DNA from 4 places in the Cellulosimicrobium sp. 22598 genome. Region 2 is predicted to be linked to each of the others. Evidence: riboswitches for the same ligand, from Rfam matches in the RefSeq annotation. Region 2 holds a riboswitch; each other region holds the start of a gene.
The links. A riboswitch is a leader RNA that binds a small molecule or an ion and turns the genes downstream of it on or off. The one in region 2 is predicted to bind thiamine pyrophosphate.
Positions count from the first base shown of each region.

Region 1: linked by a shared signal. The riboswitch ahead of thiD (bifunctional hydroxymethylpyrimidine kinase/phosphomethylpyrimidine kinase) and the one ahead of ACTJIY_RS01770 (ECF transporter S component) in region 2 are both predicted to bind thiamine pyrophosphate.
Region 3: linked by a shared signal. The riboswitch ahead of ACTJIY_RS05560 (TenA family protein) and the one ahead of ACTJIY_RS01770 (ECF transporter S component) in region 2 are both predicted to bind thiamine pyrophosphate.
Region 4: linked by a shared signal. The riboswitch ahead of ACTJIY_RS18995 (thiamine ABC transporter substrate-binding protein) and the one ahead of ACTJIY_RS01770 (ECF transporter S component) in region 2 are both predicted to bind thiamine pyrophosphate.

Region 1 covers NZ_JBQEMZ010000006.1:17,265-21,467, forward strand. Annotated here, with positions in the region: gene ACTJIY_RS07950 (quinone oxidoreductase family protein) at 1-827, shown strand, start outside; gene ACTJIY_RS07955 (hypothetical protein) at 824-1,105, shown strand; gene thiD (bifunctional hydroxymethylpyrimidine kinase/phosphomethylpyrimidine kinase) at 1,136-2,104, opposite strand; TPP riboswitch at 2,097-2,190, opposite strand; gene ACTJIY_RS07965 (hypothetical protein) at 2,245-2,502, shown strand; gene ACTJIY_RS07970 (YceI family protein) at 2,514-3,188, opposite strand; gene ACTJIY_RS07975 (SDR family oxidoreductase) at 3,442-4,203, opposite strand, start outside.
Region 2 covers NZ_JBQEMZ010000001.1:387,068-391,270, reverse strand. Annotated here, with positions in the region: gene ACTJIY_RS01775 (ABC transporter ATP-binding protein) at 1-1,810, opposite strand, end outside; gene ACTJIY_RS01770 (ECF transporter S component) at 1,803-2,528, opposite strand; TPP riboswitch at 2,640-2,759, opposite strand; gene ACTJIY_RS01765 (Rv2578c family radical SAM protein) at 2,943-4,203, shown strand, end outside.
Region 3 covers NZ_JBQEMZ010000003.1:297,978-302,180, forward strand. Annotated here, with positions in the region: gene ACTJIY_RS05545 (VOC family protein) at 1-253, opposite strand, end outside; gene ACTJIY_RS05550 (alpha/beta hydrolase) at 366-1,010, opposite strand; gene ACTJIY_RS05555 (VOC family protein) at 1,007-1,933, opposite strand; TPP riboswitch at 2,022-2,146, shown strand; gene ACTJIY_RS05560 (TenA family protein) at 2,137-2,889, shown strand; gene ACTJIY_RS05565 (helix-turn-helix domain-containing protein) at 2,994-3,482, shown strand; gene ACTJIY_RS05570 (DUF6882 domain-containing protein) at 3,607-4,203, shown strand, end outside.
Region 4 covers NZ_JBQEMZ010000024.1:24,073-28,275, forward strand. Annotated here, with positions in the region: gene ACTJIY_RS18985 (ABC transporter permease) at 1-1,032, opposite strand, end outside; gene ACTJIY_RS18990 (ABC transporter ATP-binding protein) at 1,032-1,904, opposite strand; TPP riboswitch at 2,082-2,186, shown strand; gene ACTJIY_RS18995 (thiamine ABC transporter substrate-binding protein) at 2,267-3,367, shown strand; gene ACTJIY_RS19000 (ABC transporter permease) at 3,459-4,203, shown strand, end outside.

The DNA of each region.
Region 1 (4,203 bases), on a different contig from region 2:
CCGAGGTGGGCGACGGCGTCGAGGGCTTCGCCGTCGGCGACCGCGTCGTGTGGACCGAGGCGCCCGGGTCGTACGCGGACCTCGTCGTCGTGGACGCCGCCCAGGCGTTGCACGTCCCCGACGCCGTGTCGCTCGAGGACGCGACCGCCGTCGCGCTCCAGGGCCTCACCGCGCACTACCTGTGCACGTCGTCCTACCAGGTCCGCCCGGGCGACCGGGTGCTCGTGCACGCGGGCGCGGGCGGCGTCGGACTGCTCCTGACCCAGATGCTCGTGGCACGGGGCGCGCACGTGATCTCGACGGTCTCGACGCCCGAGAAGGCGGAGCTGTCGCGCGGCGCGGGCGCCGAGCACGCGATCCAGTACACGGCGTTCGCGGACCTCACCACCGAGCTGCCGGAGGTCGTGCGCGGGCTCACGGGCGGCGAGGGCGTCGCGGCGGTGTACGACTCGGTGGGCAAGGACACGTTCGACGCGTCGCTCGCGTCGCTGCACCGCCGGGGCACGCTCGTGCTCTACGGCGGCTCGTCCGGGCAGGTCCCGCCGTTCGACCCGCAGCGGCTCAACGCGGGCGGGTCGCTCTTCCTCACGCGCCCCAAGCTCGCCGACCACACGGCGACGCGCGCCGAGCTCGTCGAGCGGGCGACCGAGGTGCTCGGCGCCGTCGCGGGCGGCACGCTGCACGTGCGCGTCGGCGCCACGTTCGCGCTCGCCGACGCCGCCGACGCGCACCGCGCCCTGGAGGGCCGCGCGACCACGGGCAAGGTGCTGCTCGTCCCTGACGCAGCCGCGGCGCCTGACCCGGCCGCGGAGACGGGCGACGCGTGAGCTGGGACTGGGTGCCCGCGCGGCCGGGCGAGGAGGACGGGTCCGACGGCGGCCCCACCCCCGCCCTCCGCCGCGCCGTGACCATCCTCTCCGTCCTGCTCGCCGCGGCGCTCGCCGTGTACTGGGTGACGGTCGGTCTGCGCCAGCAGGCGGACGCGTGCGTCGCCGACCGCCCGGACGGCGTCGCGATCCAGGACGTCGACGCGCGGTGGCGCTGGGTCCCGCCGGGCTACGAGTGCGTCTACGCGACGGCCGAGGAGGACGTGGCCCGCGCCTGACCGACGTGACCGCTGCTCGCGCGCGGTCCGTCAGCGCGGCACGACGGGCGACGAGGCGTGCAGGTGGTCGACCGGGCCCCGGCCGGTCCCGACGCGCAGCTCCGCCCCGCCGCGCAGCGCGCCGGTGAGCCAGTCCTTGGCGTCGCGCGCTGCCTCATCCCAGCCCGCACGCTGCGGGCGCAGGGCAGCGAGCGCCGCGGAGAGCGAGCACCCGGTGCCGTGCGTATGGGGCGTGTCCACGCGCTCGCCGTCGAACGTCGTGACGGTCGGTGCCGCGTCCGACGACGGGCCGGCGGGCACGACGAGGGCGTCCGGCGACGTCGCACCGGTGAGGTGGCCGCCCTTGAGCAGCACGACGGCACCGCTCGTCTCCGCGTACGACGCGGCCTGGGTCAGCGCGTCGTCCCACGTCGTCGCGACGTCGCGGCCCGCGAGGACGGCCAGCTCGGGGAGGTTGGGGGTGACGACGTCGGCCCGTGCCGCGAGGTCGCGCACGGCCTGCTCCGCCCCCGCGTCGAGCAGCCGGTGCCCCGACGTGGCGACCATGACGGGGTCGAGGACGACCCAGGGCCGCGGGAGCCCGGCGTCGGTCCGCGCGGCCGCGAGCGCGTCGAGCCACGCCCCGATCTCGCGGGCGTTGGCCTCGTCGGCCACCATGCCGATCTTCACGGCGTCGATCTCGACGTCGTCGGACACGGCATCGAGCTGCTCGCGCAGGAACGTCGGACCGGGGACGTGCACGGACCGCACGCCGTGCGTGTTCTGCGCGACGAGCGCCGTCGTGACGGCCATGCCGTACGCGCCGTGCGCGGCGAAGGACTTGAGGTCCGCCTGGATGCCCGCGCCCCCGGTCGGGTCGGTCCCCGCGATCGACAGGACGCGCGGCCGCGCGGGCAGGGCGCCCGGGCCGCCGGCCGCACCGGGCGTGCGGTCGGCCGCGGGCCGGTGGGCGCGGTCGCGCCCGGGTGCGGGGTCGTGCGGGGGCAGGGCGAGCGTCATCGCGGGACATCCCTTCGCTGGTACGAGCCAGAGCAGGTTCGACGGGTCTCATCTCAGCCCTCGGCGGGGCACCCCGTGTCGCGCGTCATGCTACGTCCTGCGCGCCCGAGGGTTTCACCCGGTCTCGCGCGCGAGAACGCGTGCCGGACCGCGTCCTCCTGGGCATGCCGCACGACCGACCCGCCCGCCGACCCGCGCCGCGCTCCCCCGCGACGCCGCTGCTCCCTCCGGTCCCCGCCCGCTGGACGACCGTCGACCGCCGGGGGCGCCGCGTCGTGCTCGCCGGCGTCGTCACGCACGAAGACGGCGGCCGCGTCGCCTTCGAGCACGTCCACCCGGAGCGCGGTGTGTGGCACGTCTGGGTCGCCCGCGGGGCCGTCGCGTGCGACGCGCCCTGACGGACCGGACGTCAGGCCTGGTGCAGGGCCTCCCCCGCGATCTCGAGGCCGATCTTCTTGCCGACGAGGAACCCGCCCGTCTCGAGCAGCACGTTCCACACGAGACCGAAGCTCTCGCGGTCGATCTCGCCCGCGGCGTGGAAACCGAAGATGTCGCGGCCGTAGGGGTCGCGGCGCGCGCCCCCGTACTGCATCGACAGCACGGTCCGGTGCGTGACGCCGCGGACGGTGAGCAGTCCCTCGACGAGGAACCGCCCGGCCTGCGCCGTCCGGGGCTGCACCCGCTCCGGCGCGAGCTCGGCGCGCTCGGGCGAACGGTTCCGCAGTCGCGCCCACGCGAGGATCTGGTCCTGCTGCTCGCCCTGCCACGTGACCGCGGTGCTGCGGAACTCGATCGTCGGGTACGCGTCGACGTCGAGGAAGTCGGCGCTGCGCAGGTGCGCGTCGCGCTCCTCGTGGTGCGTCGCGAGGCTCGCCGTCTCGATCGTCGCGGACACCGCCGAGGCGAGCGGGTCCTCGCCGACGAGGATCGTGGCGCGCGCCCGGGTGAACTCGCCCCGGACGGGCGAGACCATCATGTGCATCCCGGTGAACCCGATGCGCTTGTGCGCCTCGTCGAGGGTGTAGGTGCCGGCCTCGGGAACGGTGAGGCCGTTCCACTGCCGGACAGGGCGTGCCGTCGTCATCCGTCGCTCCCACGCGTCGTCGAGCCGCGACGTCGGTGTCCGCCCGGTACTTGGTCAGGTGTCCAGGACAGCATCCCCGATGAGTGAGTGAAGTTTCAACCAGATGCCGGGTGATCTCCCCCGCCCGCGCTGCCCGCGCAGGCGTCGCCCGCGGACGCACGAGCGCCGCCCGACCGGAGGGGTCGGGCGGCGCTGCGGGTCGGTGCGGGCGGGTCCGCGACGCGCCGGGTGGTCGCGGCCACGCCGCGGGACGTCAGCGGCTCGGCAGCTCTCCCGGCATCGGGTCGTCCGCGCCCCAGCGCGTGACCCGCAGGCGCCGCGCGTCGGGGCCGGGCAGGGAGGACCCGCGGCCCAGGGCCTCCTCGGCCGCGGCCCGCAACGACGCCGGGGAGTCGTGCGTCACGCGCACGAACGCCCCCGAGAACGCGTCGAGCTCGCCGCGCGCGATCGCGACGACCATCTCGACCGTGCGCTCCACCGGGGTCCACTCGGTGCGGCCCTCGTGCATGACCATCGACGCCGTCATGTCGGTCTGGACGACTCCCGGCGAGACCTCGAACGTCCGCAGGCCGCGCGCGAACCCGGACCGGTGCAGGTTCGCGCCGAGCCGCAGGAGCGCGGTCTTGCTCGCGTTGTACGCGCTCGCGCCGTCCATGTCGTGCGAGCCCGCGCCGCTGTTCAGGTCGACGACGCGACCCCCGCCGCGCGCGAGCATCCCCGGGACGACGGCGCGCGCGAGGAGGAACGGCCCGCGCACGTTGGTCTCGACGACCGACCACCACTCGTCGGGGTCCGCCTCCCAGAGCGGCACCTCGGCGTCGACGCGCCCCGCGTTGTTGACGAGGAGGTCGACGCTCCCGAGCGCGTCCTGTGCCGCGCCCACGGCCGCCGCGACCGCCGCGGCGTCCGTGACGTCCGCCGTGACCACGACCGCGCGCCCCGCACCCCCGACGGTCAGGGCGCCGATCTCGTCGGCCACGCCCGCGAGCCGGTCGGCGTCGCGCGCGAGGAGCGC
Region 2 (4,203 bases):
CCGCGGCTGTGGGCGCGGGGAGTCTCGCGGTCCCGGGATCGGCGCCCGGCACGACGTCGTGCCGGGTGTCGCACGCGGCGTCGAGCGCGCGGACGAGCGCTCCCGGGTCGAGGCCGCGACCGCGGCCCGCGCGTGCCCACCAGTCGAGCAGCGGGGGCCGGCGCAGGCCCGCGAGCGCGCACAGCGCGTCGTCGGCGAGGACCGTCGACGGCTCGGCGACCGTCGCGAGGGTGCCGCCGACGACCACGGCGACCCGGTCGGCGACCGCCGCGACGAGCGAGAGGTCGTGCGAGACGACGACCACGGCGCCGCCCGCGTCGGCGCGCCCCCGCAGCACGTGGGCGACCGCGGCGGCCTGGGCCCGGTCCAGCCCGAACGTGGGCTCGTCGGCGAGGAGGACCGGCGGGTCCAGGACGGTCGCGGTCGCCAGGGACAGGCGCCGCTGCCCGCCGCCCGAGAGCCGGTACGGGTTCGTGTCGGCGAGGTGCGCGAGCCCGAACGCGGCGAGGGTCCGGGCCACGCACTCCTCGACGTCGTCGACGCGGGCGAGCCGGGCCGACCAGGCGACCTCCTCGCGCACCGTGCGGGCGACGAGCTGGTGCTCGGGGTCCTGGAACACCATCGCGACGGGCTCGCCGGTCGCGGTCGCCACCTCGCCCGTGGTGCGCTCGAGCCCGGCCAGGCCGCGCAGGAGCGTCGACTTGCCGCCCCCGTTGGGACCGACGACGGCGAGCACCTCGCCCGCGCGGACGTCCAGGTCCACACCGCGCACGACGGCCGGGTCGTCGCTCCGGGACCGCCCGGCGCGGAGTCCGCTGCGGCGGACGGAGAGACCGCGCGCCCGGAGCGCGACCGGTCGCGCCGTGCCGGACGGGGGCCGGTCCGTGGTCGTCGAGCGCGACGGCGAGGACCGCACGAGGTCGACCAGCCAGTCGTCCGTCTCGGGGGAGCCGAGCGCCCCGGGCGCGCCCGCCTGCTCGAGGCGGACGGCGAGGGGTAGCCAGCACCCCAGCCCGGAGAGGTCGTGCGCGTGCTCGCGCAGGACGCGGTCGGTGGGGCCGTGCGCGACGACCCTGCCGTCGCGCCCGAGGACCAGGGTCGCGTCCGGCAGCGCGCCCAGGTCGTCCAGGCGGTGCTCGACGAGCACGACCGAGCGGTGCCGCGGCGCGGCGTCGTCACGGCCGTCGGGTCCGGGGCGGCGCGCGAGGCGGGCGACGAGGGCCCCGACGTCGTGGGCGGCGGCGGGGTCCAGCAGCGCGGTGGGCTCGTCGAGGACGAGGAGCTCCGGCTCGGCGACGAGCGCCGCGGCGACCGCGACGCGCTGCGCCTCGCCGCCCGACAGCGCGTGGGTCGCGCGGTCGTGCAGGTGCGCGGCGCCGACGGCGGCGAGCGCCGCGGTCGCGCGGGCGTCCGTGGTGCCGGGGTCGGCGCCACGGTTCTCGAGCGCGAACCGCAGCTCCTCGTCCACGCGCGCCAGGCAGAGCTGGTCGCCGGGCCGCTGCTGGACGAGGCCCACGCGGGCGGCGAGCACGGGCGGCGGCACCTCGCGCGGGTCGGCGCCGGTCACGCGGAGGCCGCCCAGGACGACGCCCGGGAGGGTGTGCGGGACGACGCCGACCAGCGCGCGCAGGAGGGTCGACTTCCCGCACCCGGACGGGCCGAGGACCAGCAGGCTCGTCCCGGCCGGGACGGTGACGTCGACGCCGTCGAGCACCCGGGTGCCGTCGTGCCCGAGGTGCACGGTCACGTCGGCGACCGTGACGGCGTCCGGAGCGACGGCGTCGCGCACGCGCGCGGTCGCCTCAGCCACGGCGGGCCGTGCCGATCGCGAACGCGTCGAGGGTGCCCGTGCGGGCGAGCGCGTCGCCGAGGAGGCGGGCCGCGAGGCCGCACAGCACGACGCACGACACGACCTGGATCCCGAGCCGGAGCATCGCGTAGTCCTGACCGAGCCAGCCGAAGCGCACGGCGTTGAAGGCGAACGTGACCAGGGCCGCGCTCACGCCCGACGCGACGAAGACCCACCATCCGAACCGGCGGTAGCGCGTGAGCGCGAACGGCAGCTCGGCGCCGACGCCCTGGACCAGGCCCACGACGAGCAGCAGCGGCCCCGCGGGGGACGCGAGGAAGACGACCTCGACGAGCGCGGCGAGGGTCTCGGCAAGGATGCCGACCCCCGGCTTGCGCACGATGTACGTGGCGAGCGGGCCGACGACGATCCACGCGCCCGCGAGGACGTTCGCGGCGAGGTCCGCGAGGGGGCCCATCGCGAGCTGGAGCGGGGCCCAGAGCTGGACGAACGCCCAGTACACGAACCCGAAGACGACGCCGAGGACGGCGACGAGCACCGTCTCGTGGAGCGTCAGCCCGCGGCGCCGTGCGGGGCGCCCGGTCGGGCGGACCGCGAGATCGGGCACCCCGCCGGCCGACAGGTCGGCCGGCACGCCGGCCGATCCGGTGGGCGGCTGGTCGGTGGGTGCGGCGGCAGTCGGGGTCGCCTGCTGCGGGGTGGTGCGGGGCTCGGCCATGCGGGTTCCCTCCGTCGGGCCCCCGGGGCGAGGGGTGCACGACGGCGCGCCACCGCCGGGCCCCGGCGCGCCCGGCCGCGTGCGGGGTGCACGGGCACGAGCGCGCAGGGGACGGTGACGTCGGCCCTGCTCCCTTCGCTGGTACGAACCAGATCAGGTTCCACGGGTCTGCAGGTGGGACGGGTGTCCGGCCTGCACTCTCAGCGCTCGTGCGCTCCCCGGGGGCGTTCGGCCCGACCCTAGGCCCTCGGGGCCACGCGGACAATCCCGGCGTCTCAGCCCGCGGGACGGGCCCTGGGCCGCCCGTGCACCGGCCCTGCGCAGGGTGCGGGTCGCCGCTGACGCGGAGCAGGCGTCCCCCGGGGAGGACCGCGGGGCTTGACCTGAGGATCGAACACCTGTTCGAATGTGCGGATGAGGTGGGACGGACAGGCGCTCGGCGCGGACGACGGCGCTCTCCCGGGGCTAGAGCGGGCGGGCCTCGTGCGCAGCGTGCGCACGCCCGACTTCGCGGGCATCACGTTCCACGAGGTGACGGCCAAGAGCGCGCTGTCGAAGGTCCCGGCGATGTCGCGCATGCCGTTCCGCTGGACGGTCAACCCGTACCGCGGCTGCAGCCACGCCTGCTCCTACTGCCTCGCGCCGTCGACCCCGGTGCTGCTCGCCGACGGCACGCAGCGCCCGATCGGCGAGCTGCGCGTCGGCGACGAGATCGTGGGGACCGCACCGCACGGCGCCTACCGGCGCTACGTGCGCACGCGCGTGCTCGACCGCTGGACCACCCGCAAGCGCGCGTACCGCGTGACCCTCGCGGACGGCACGCGCCTCGTCGCGAGCGGTGACCACCGGTTCCTCACCGAACGGGGCTGGCGCCATGTCGTCGGCGGGTCCGGGCGCCGCGCCCACCTGGCGCTGGGCGACGTCCTCGTCGGCCCGGGGTCGGCCGCGCTCGCGGGCGGCCGGGTCGCGCTCGAGGGCCGGGACGTCACGGGCGACGAGGCGCTGCGCGTCGACTCGCTCGAGGCGCTCGACGGGCCGGGGGAGGAGACCGAGCTCGTCGACATCACCACCGGGACGCGGGACTTCGTCGCCGCCGGGGTCGTGAGCCACAACTGCTTCGCCCGGCCCACCCACCAGTACCTCGACCTCGACGCGGGCGACGACTTCGACCGCGAGGTCGTGGTCAAGGTGAACGTCGACGAGGTGCTGCGCGCCGAGCTCGCCCGCGCGTCGTGGGGCCGCGAGCCCGTCGCGCTCGGCACGAACACGGACCCCTACCAGCGGGCCGAGGGGCGCTACCGCCTCATGCCGGGCATCATCGACGCGCTCGCGGGCTCCGGCACGCCCCTGTCGGTCCTCACCAAGGGCACGCTCCTGCGCCGCGACCTGCCGCTCCTCGCCGACGCCGCCTCGCGCGTCGAGGTCGGGATCGGCGTCTCGCTCGCGCTGCTGGACCCGACGCTCCAGGCGAGCGTCGAGCCGGGCACGCCCTCACCGCGCGCCCGCCTCGACCTGATCCGCGCCGTCCGCGAGGCGGGCCTGCCGTGCGGCGTCATGGTCGCGCCCGTGCTGCCGTGGCTCACCGACTCCACGCGCGCGCTGACAGACCTGCTCGACGCCGTGAAGGACGCCGGGGCCACGGGGGTCACCGTGCTGCCGCTGCACCTCAAGCCCG
Region 3 (4,203 bases), on a different contig from region 2:
CGGCGAGGTGCTCGACGGCCCGGTCGCAGTCGTCGACGTACACCCACAGCGCGGTGCGCGCGACGCCGGCGGGCATCATGCCGTCGTCGAGCCCGATCCCGAGCGGTGAGCCGCCGACGTGCACGCTCACGTACACGGGCGGGCCCTCGTCGGGGAACGCGTACTCGACGGTCCCGCGCAGCAGGTCGCGGTAGAAGACGAGCGACCGCTCCACGTCGGCCACGGAGAGGATCGGGAAGAGGCTGCGGAACATCGGCCTGGCTCCTCGGTGCGCACGGCTGGGTGCTCCCATCGTGCGCGCCCGGCGCCGGGTGCGCGCCCCGAGCCGGGCCCCCGCCGTCGGGGTCGGCCGCCCGCGCCTGCGGTCAGGCGGCGGTCCGCCCCAGGGCGTCGTCGAGGAACGCGCGGACGTCGGCGAGCTCGCGCGCGTCGATGCCGTGGGCGAGGCCGGGGTAGACGCGCTCGACGAGCGTCGAGCGGCCCGGCAGCCACGCGGCCGTCCGCTCGACCGCGTGCGGCGCGATGACGCGGTCCTCGGCCCCGCGGCCCCAGAACGCGGGCGGCCGGGACGCGGCGAGCGCGGCGTCCGCGGGCTGCTCCGCGGCCTGGACGAACCCGCCGAGGACGACGGTCGCCGCCACGCGCTCGGGGCGCGTGCGCAGGAGCTGGGTCGCCATGAGCCCGCCCTGGGAGAACCCGACGGGGACGACCGGCCGGTCAGGGCCGAGCTCGGCGTCGACCCACGCCCAGACGGCCTCGGTCGCGCGCGCCACGGGCTCCGGGTCGGGGTCGCCCGGCGTGACGATCGGGAACCACGCGAAGCCGCCGTGGGGGAGAGGGAGCGGGGCGCGCAGCGAGACCCACGGCGCGCCCAGGTGCGGGCCGAGGCCCGCGAGGTCGTGCTCGTGCGAGCCGTACCCGTGCAGCAGCACGACGACGGGCCCCGCGGCGGGCTGTCCTCCCAGGCCCGGGTCGGAGCGGACGGCGACGAGCGCGGCGGGCGCGCTCATCGCGCCAGGAGCTCGTCGGTCGTCGTGCCGGGCACGGCCAGCGTGACCCGCGTGCCCCACGGATCGTGCACGACGACGGAGCGGCCGTCGTCGGCGTGCTGCAGGCCGCGGGCCCGCAGGCGGGCGACGAGCGCGTCGAGGTCGTCGCGACCGGGGACGGTGACCGCGACGTCGCCGAGCCCGAGGCTCGCGGCGCGCGGGCCGGCGCCGGCGCTGTTCCAGACGTTCATCGCGACGTGGTGGTGGTACCCGCCGGCGGAGGCGAACAGGGCGCCGCTGTACTCGGTGACCGTGGCCTCGAACCCGACGGCGTCGACGTAGAAGTCGCGCGCGGTCGCGATGTCGCCGACCTGGAGATGGACGTGCCCCACCCGCCCGGCGAGCGCGGGCCCGGCGTCGAACGTCTCCTGGTCGAGGTGCGTGCGCAGGTACGCGTTCGGGTCCAGGTACTCGGTCGCCATGACGATCTGGCCGCGCTCGCGGACCCACGTCTCGCGGGGGCGGTCGGTGTACAGCTCGACCCCGTTCCCCTCGGGGTCGGTGAAGTAGAACGCCTCGCTGACGAGGTGGTCGCTCGACCCGACGAACGCCCCCCGACGGTCCTGCGCGGCCCGGTAGACGGTCGCGGCGAGGCTCGCGGCGTCGTCGAACAGGAACGCGGTGTGGAACAGGCCGGCCTGACGCCGGTCGACGGCGGGCAGGCCGGGTGTGTGCACGAGGCGCAGCATGGGCGTCGTGCCGCGGCCGAGGACGCGGTGCACCTCGGTGCCGCGCGAGCGCTCCTCGAGCGGGGCCAGCGCGAACGCGCCCGTGTAGTAGGACGTCATCTGCTCGAGGTCGCCGACGCGCAGCGTGACGGCGTCCATGCTCGTGGACGGGGACAGGAGGCGGTCGGTCGGCGCGCCCGGGGTGCTCGTGGTCATGTCTGCTCCAACTGTTGTCGCTACAACTATATTCCACCACGCCGCCGGACGATCCCGACACGCGGGGCGCTTCCTTGCTAGGGTCGCCGCGAACCACGCGGGGCGTCCCGCCCGGGTGACCGGGCCGAGGGACTGAGACGAGCGGTACGGCCGCCCGGACCCGTCGAACCTGATCTCGCTAGCACGAGCGGAGGAACGTGGGCATGACGACGCCTGCTGCCATCACCCTGAACCCTGTCCTCGCGGACGACCCGACCGCGCTCGTCCGGCCGGGGGAGACCGGCTTCACGGTCGACCTCGCGCGCCGGTACGCGCACCTCTTCGACGAGTTCTACGACCACCAGTTCCTCGCCGGGCTGCGCGACGGGTCGGTCGAGCCGGACGCGGTGCGGCACTACGTCGGCCAGGACCACCAGTACCTCACGGCGTACCTGCGCTGCTACGGGCTCGGCATGGCGCTCGCGCCGGACCGCGAGTGGGCCGCGTACTTCCACGAGAAGGCCGGGTTCCTGCTCGACGACGAGTCGCACGCCCACCACGCGATGTGCGACTTCCTCGGCGTGGCCTACGAGGACGCGCAGACGAACCGCCTCGCCCCGAGCGCGCAGGCGTACGTCGACCACATGCTCGCCGCGGGCCGCGACTCGCTCGGCGTGCTGCTCGCCGCCCTCCTGCCGTGCCCATGGACCTACATCTGGTCGGCGCGCAGGTTCTGGCTCGCCGAGCGCGAGACGACGCTCGGCGCGATCGGGGACGACCACCCGCTCGCGGGCTGGTGGGAGTTCTACGCCGCCGAGCGCACCGAGGGGGTCCTGGCCGACCTGCGCGAGCGGCTCGACGCGCTCGCCGCCGACGCGGGCGAGGCACAGCGCGCCCGCATGGAGCGCGCGTTCGAGCTGAGCTGCCGCCACGAGATCCGGTTCTGGCAGATGGCGTGGTCGCTCGAGCGGTGGTGACGTCCCTCCCGGACCGGTGAGCGCCCGACGTCGGGCCTTACGCCAGGAGCAGATCCTCGCCCGGGTGCCTCGGCACCCGGGCGGGGCGCGGGTAGCGTGACCGCATGGACGCGACGAGCGCGGTGCCGAACGCAGGGCCGAGCGGAGTGCCGAGCGGAGTGCCGGCGAGCCCCCGGCCCCGGGAGGGTGGTCGGCCGGAGCCGCTCCTGCGCCACGTCATCGGCGGCATCCTCCGACGGGCCCGGCTCGCGCAGGGTCGGACGCTCGTCGACGTCGCGGCTGCCGCACGGGTCTCGACCGCCTACCTGTCCGAGGTGGAACGCGGCCGCAAGGAGGCGTCGTCCGAGGTCCTGGCCGCCGTCTGCGGCGCCCTCGGCCTACGCCTCGTGGACCTCGTGGCCCGGACGGGGGAGGAGCTGCGCCCGGTCGCCCCCGTGCGCGTGCTCTCCTCCGTCCGGGAGCGCGGTGCGCTCTCCGCGCCGCGGGACCCCGCACCCGCCGGCGAACCCGTGCGCGACCTCCCGGTCGCGCGCACGACGCTCGCGGCGCGGGCGACCGTGCGCGCCGCCGACGTGCTGCTCCTCGCGGCCTGACTCCCGCGGGGCCGGCCGCACCGGCTGACGCGCGGCCGGCACAGGGCCCGCACCTGGCCGGCTCCTGGTCGGCACCGCGTGTCGCGCCCCGGCGCGGCGCGGCGGGCGCCGCTACCGTCGAGGGATGACGGAGCCGCAGACCGCGCACGGCACGGCAGAGCAGACCGCCCCGGCCCTCCAGGAGCTCGTCGACGACGCCGCGTTCCTCTCGCACGAGCACCAGCTCCACCTCGTCGACCGCCACGGCGACGACGCGTGGGGCGCCGAGATGGCCACGGGGACGTTCACCTTCACCGCACCGGACGGCGGGACGACGACCTGCCGGCTCCAGTTCCTCGGCACGGCCGCGCCCGGCCCCGGGACCTGGATGTGGGCGTGGAACAACGTCAACGACTTCCCCGACGACGTGCTGCGCGCCGCCGAGAAGACCCGCGAGACCGGCCTGCGCGAGGCGACCGAGGCGGAGCTGCCGCTCACCGACGACCTCCCGTACCGCCTCGCGCTCGCGGCCAAGGCCGTCACCGGGACCTGGACCCACTACAGCGCACCCGTCGGCGGCGGGACGCGCGCCTGGTTCCTCCTCGACGCCGACGATCTCGCGCTGCCCGCGCCGAGCGTGCCGCGCGTCGTGCGGGTGCTGAGCGAAGGCCTGCTGTCCGTGACGGTCGTCGACCACCGGCGCGCCGTCGCGTCCTACGCCGTCGCTCGCGGGCTCCGGACG
Region 4 (4,203 bases), on a different contig from region 2:
GGCCCGCGCGAGCTCGGCGAGCCCGAACCCGGCCGCGACGCCCAGCACCGCGCCGACGACCCCGACGACCGCGGCCTGCCCCAGCACCGAGGCGAACACCTGCCCGGGCGACACCCCGACGGCGCGCAGGAGCGCGAGCTCGCGCGTGCGGCGGCGCACGTGCATCGCGAACGTGTTGGTGATGATGAACGTGCCGACGAACAGCGCGAGCCCGGCGAACACGAGCAGGAACGTCGAGACGAAGCCGAGCTGGTCGGCGACGGCGCTGCTCGTCTCGGCGCGCAGCTCCGCGCCCGTCACGGCCTCGGCGCCGTCGGGCAGCGACGTCGCGACGGCGTCGCGCAGCGCCTCGGGCGAGACGCCGTCGGAGGCGTGCAGGGCGATCGACGGCACCATGCCGTCCGGCGCGTACGTCGCGGCCGCGGTCGCCGCGTCGAGCAGGACGATCGTCGCGCCCGCCATGGGCGCGGACAGGGAGAGCTCGCCGACGACGCGCACCGGGCGCACCGCGTCCCCGAGCACGACGTCGGTCGTGTCGCCCACGGCGAGCCCGGACGCCTCGAGCGTCGCGGACTCGAGCGCGACCTCGCCGCCGTTCTCCGGCGCCCGGCCGTCGACCACGCGCGGCCCGGGGTCGCGCGGGTCGTACCCGACCGCCATGCTCGGCGCCTGGGTGCTCAGCACCGCGGTGCCGTCGGCGCCCACCAGGACGGCGGGGCCGCTCACCTCCGCGAGCGCGAGGTCGACGTCGTCCCGCGCGTCGAGCGTGCCGGCCAGGTCCGCCGGGACGAGGCTCCGTGCGCCGCCGAGCTGCGCGGACGACGACTCGAGCGCGGACCCGGCGCTGGCCGCGCCGCGCACGTACGCGTCGGCCTGGATCGACGACGCGACGATGCCGTCGAACGTCGAGGCGAGCATCGCGCGGAGCGCGAACGTGCCGGTGACGAACGCGACGCCGATCGTCACCGCGAGCACGGACAGCACGAGCTGTGCGCCGTGCGCGCGCACGCCGCGCAGCGCGATCCGGCCCATCATCGGACGGTCGCCGGTTCGTGCGCCGGGCCGGCGGCGTGCGCGCCCGCGGACGCCGCGGGCGTGAGGGCCCCGAGCGTGTCGAGGACGGCCTGCGGCGTCGGGTCGCGCAGCTCGGTCACGAGGCGCCCGTCCGCGAGGAACAGCACGCGGTGCGCGTACGACGCCGCCGTCGGGTCGTGCGTGACCATCGCGACGGACTGGCCGAGGTCGTCCACCGAGGCGCGCAGGAAGCCGAGCACCTCCGCGGCGGCGCGCGAGTCGAGGTTGCCGGTCGGCTCGTCCGCGAACACGACCGCCGGCCGGGACACGAGCGCCCGCGCGCACGCGACCCGCTGCTGCTGCCCGCCCGAGAGCTCCGCCGGCCGGTGCCCGAGCCGCGGGCGCAGGCCGACGGCGTCGACGACGCGGTCGAACCACTCCCGGTCCACGGGCCGGCGCGCGACGGCGAGCGGGAGCACGATGTTCTCCTCCGCCGTGAGCGTCGGCACGAGGTTGAACGACTGGAAGACGAACCCGATGCGCGTGCGTCGCAGCCGCGTCAGCCGTCGCTCGCTCATCGCCGAGACGGTCTCGCCGTCCACGACGACGGTCCCCGCCGTGGGGGAGTCCAGCCCGGCGAGGCAGTGCATGAGGGTCGACTTGCCCGACCCCGACGGGCCCATGATCGCGGTCAGGCGCCCCCGTTCGAGGTCGACGTCGACGCCGTCCAGGGCGCGGACCGCGGCCTCGCCGCGCCCGTAGGTCTTCACGATCCCCCGCGCGGTGGCGATCACGGGCCGCTCCGGCGTGGTCCCGGCGGCACCCGCGGCGTGCTCGGCGGGCGCGGCGACGGTCGTCCTCACGCCCGTCGTCCCAGGTCTGCTGCTCATCGGTCCTTCCCCTCCTGCGTCGTCGGCCGGGTGTCCCGGTCCGGTCGTCTCGACCCTCCCGCGGCGGTGCGCCCCGGGGCATCGGGGACCGGCCCGGAACCCCTCCCTGGTCGCCGCGGGGCCGCGCTCAGGGTTCTCTCAGGGGGATTCCCCAGGCGCGGCCCGGTGTAGGCTCGACGGGAACGACAGGGGAGCTCCTGGAGGAGCTGAGAGTGCGGACCACCGCAGACCCTCGAACCTGATCCGGTTAGCACCGGTGGAGGAAGTCGGGAATCTCGATCACCTGCTCGTGCGGTCGCCCGCGCTCGCGGGGCACGGTCGCGCGGGCCGGTGAACCCCTCCTGAACGTCCTGGGAGGACACATGCAGCGCACGACCGCCCGTACCCGCCGGAGCGCCCTCGTCACGGGCGCGGGCACGACCCTCGCCCTCCTCGCCCTCGCCGCGTGCAGTGGCGGCGAGGACGCGACCTCAGGCTCCGGAGGTGACGACGCGTCGTCGGGCACCGGGGGCACGGTCACCCTGGTCACCCACGACTCCTTCGCCGTGAGCGACGAGGTGCTCGCCGCGTTCGAGGAGGAGAGCGGGCTCACCGTCGAGCAGGTCGCCCCCGGCGACGGCGGCGCGCTCGTCAACCAGCTGATCCTCACCAAGGACTCGCCGCTGGGCGACGTCGTGTTCGGGATCGACAACACGTTCGCGTCGCGGGCGATCGACGAGGGCGTCCTCGCGCCCTACACGCCGGAGGGCCTGTCCGACTCGGCGGCCTCGTACGCCGTCGGCGACGGCGACGAGCTCACGGCGGTCGACCTCGGCGACGTGTGCGTCAACGTCGACCACGCGTGGTTCGCCGACGCCGGGATCCCGGAGCCCGTCTCGCTCGAGGACCTCGCGAAGCCGGAGTACGAGGACCTCCTCGTCGTGACCAACCCGGCGACGTCGTCGCCCGGTCTCGCGTTCCTCCTCGCGACGATCGGCGCGTTCGGTGAGGACGGCTACGAGGACTACTGGGCGGACCTCCGGGACAACGGCGTCAAGGTCGTCGACGGGTGGTCCGACGCGTACTACGTCGACTTCTCCGGCTCCGAGGGCGCCGGGCCGCGCCCGCTCGTGCTGTCGTACTCGACGTCGCCCGCGTTCACGCTCACCGAGGACGGCTCCGCGTCCACGACCGGCGCGCTGCTCGACACGTGCTTCCGCCAGGTCGAGTACGCGGGCGTGCTCGCGAACGCGAAGAACCCCGAGGGCGCGCAGCAGCTCGTCGACTTCCTCGTGAGCGAGGCGTTCCAGGCCGACGTCCCGGAGCAGATGTACATGTACCCCGCCGACGACTCCGTCGCGCTCCCCGACGGCTGGGCCGAGTTCGCCCCGCTCGCCGACGAGCCCTTCGAGGTCGCACCCGCCGACGTCTCGGCGCACCGCGACGAGTGGATCAAGGCATGGACGGCCACGGTCGTCGACTGACGCCCGGTGCGCGCTGCGCGACCACGCCTCTACCTCGCGAGGTAGAGCCCCGGTCTGCCGAGGTAGAGCCGTGGTCGCGCGAGGTAGAGCCGTGGTGAGGGGTCGGGCGGTCTGGCGGGGCGGCGTCGGACGCGCGGTGCTGTGGGGTCTGGCGACGGCGGTGCCGCTCGCGTTCCTCGGGGTGTTCTTCGCGTGGCCGGTCGTCACGCTCGTGGCGCGCGGGTTCGTCGGGGACGACGGCGGCCTCGACCTGTCCGGGTTCGCGGAGGTGTTCTCGCAGCCACGGACGTGGCGGATCCTCGGGCTCACGCTCTGGCAGGCGGTGCTCGGCACGACGTTCTCGGTGCTGCTCGGCGTGCCCGGCGCGTACGTGCTGTACCGGTGCCGGTTCCCCGGGCGGCGGGTCGTGCGCGCGCTCGTCACGGTGCCGTTCGTGCTGCCGACCGTCGTCGTCGGCGTCGCGTTCCGGTCGCTGCTCGTGCAGGGCGGCCCGCTCGGGTTCCTGCGGCTCGACGAGACGTTCGCGGCGATCGTCGTCGCGCTCGTGTTCTTCAACTACTCCGTGGTGGTGCGCACGGTCGGCGGGCTCTGGGAGCACCTCGACCCGCGCGCCGAGCAGGCGGCGCGCGCCCTCGGCGCGACGCCGTGGCGCGCGTTCCGCACCGTGACGCTCCCGGCGCTGACGCCCGCGATCGCGAGCGCCGCGTCGATCGTCTTCCTCTTCTGCGCGACGGCGTTCGGCGTCGTGCTCGTGCTCGGCGGCATCCGCTACGGGACGATCGAGACGGAGATCTGGATCCAGACCACGCAGTTCCTCGACCTGCGCACCGCGGCGG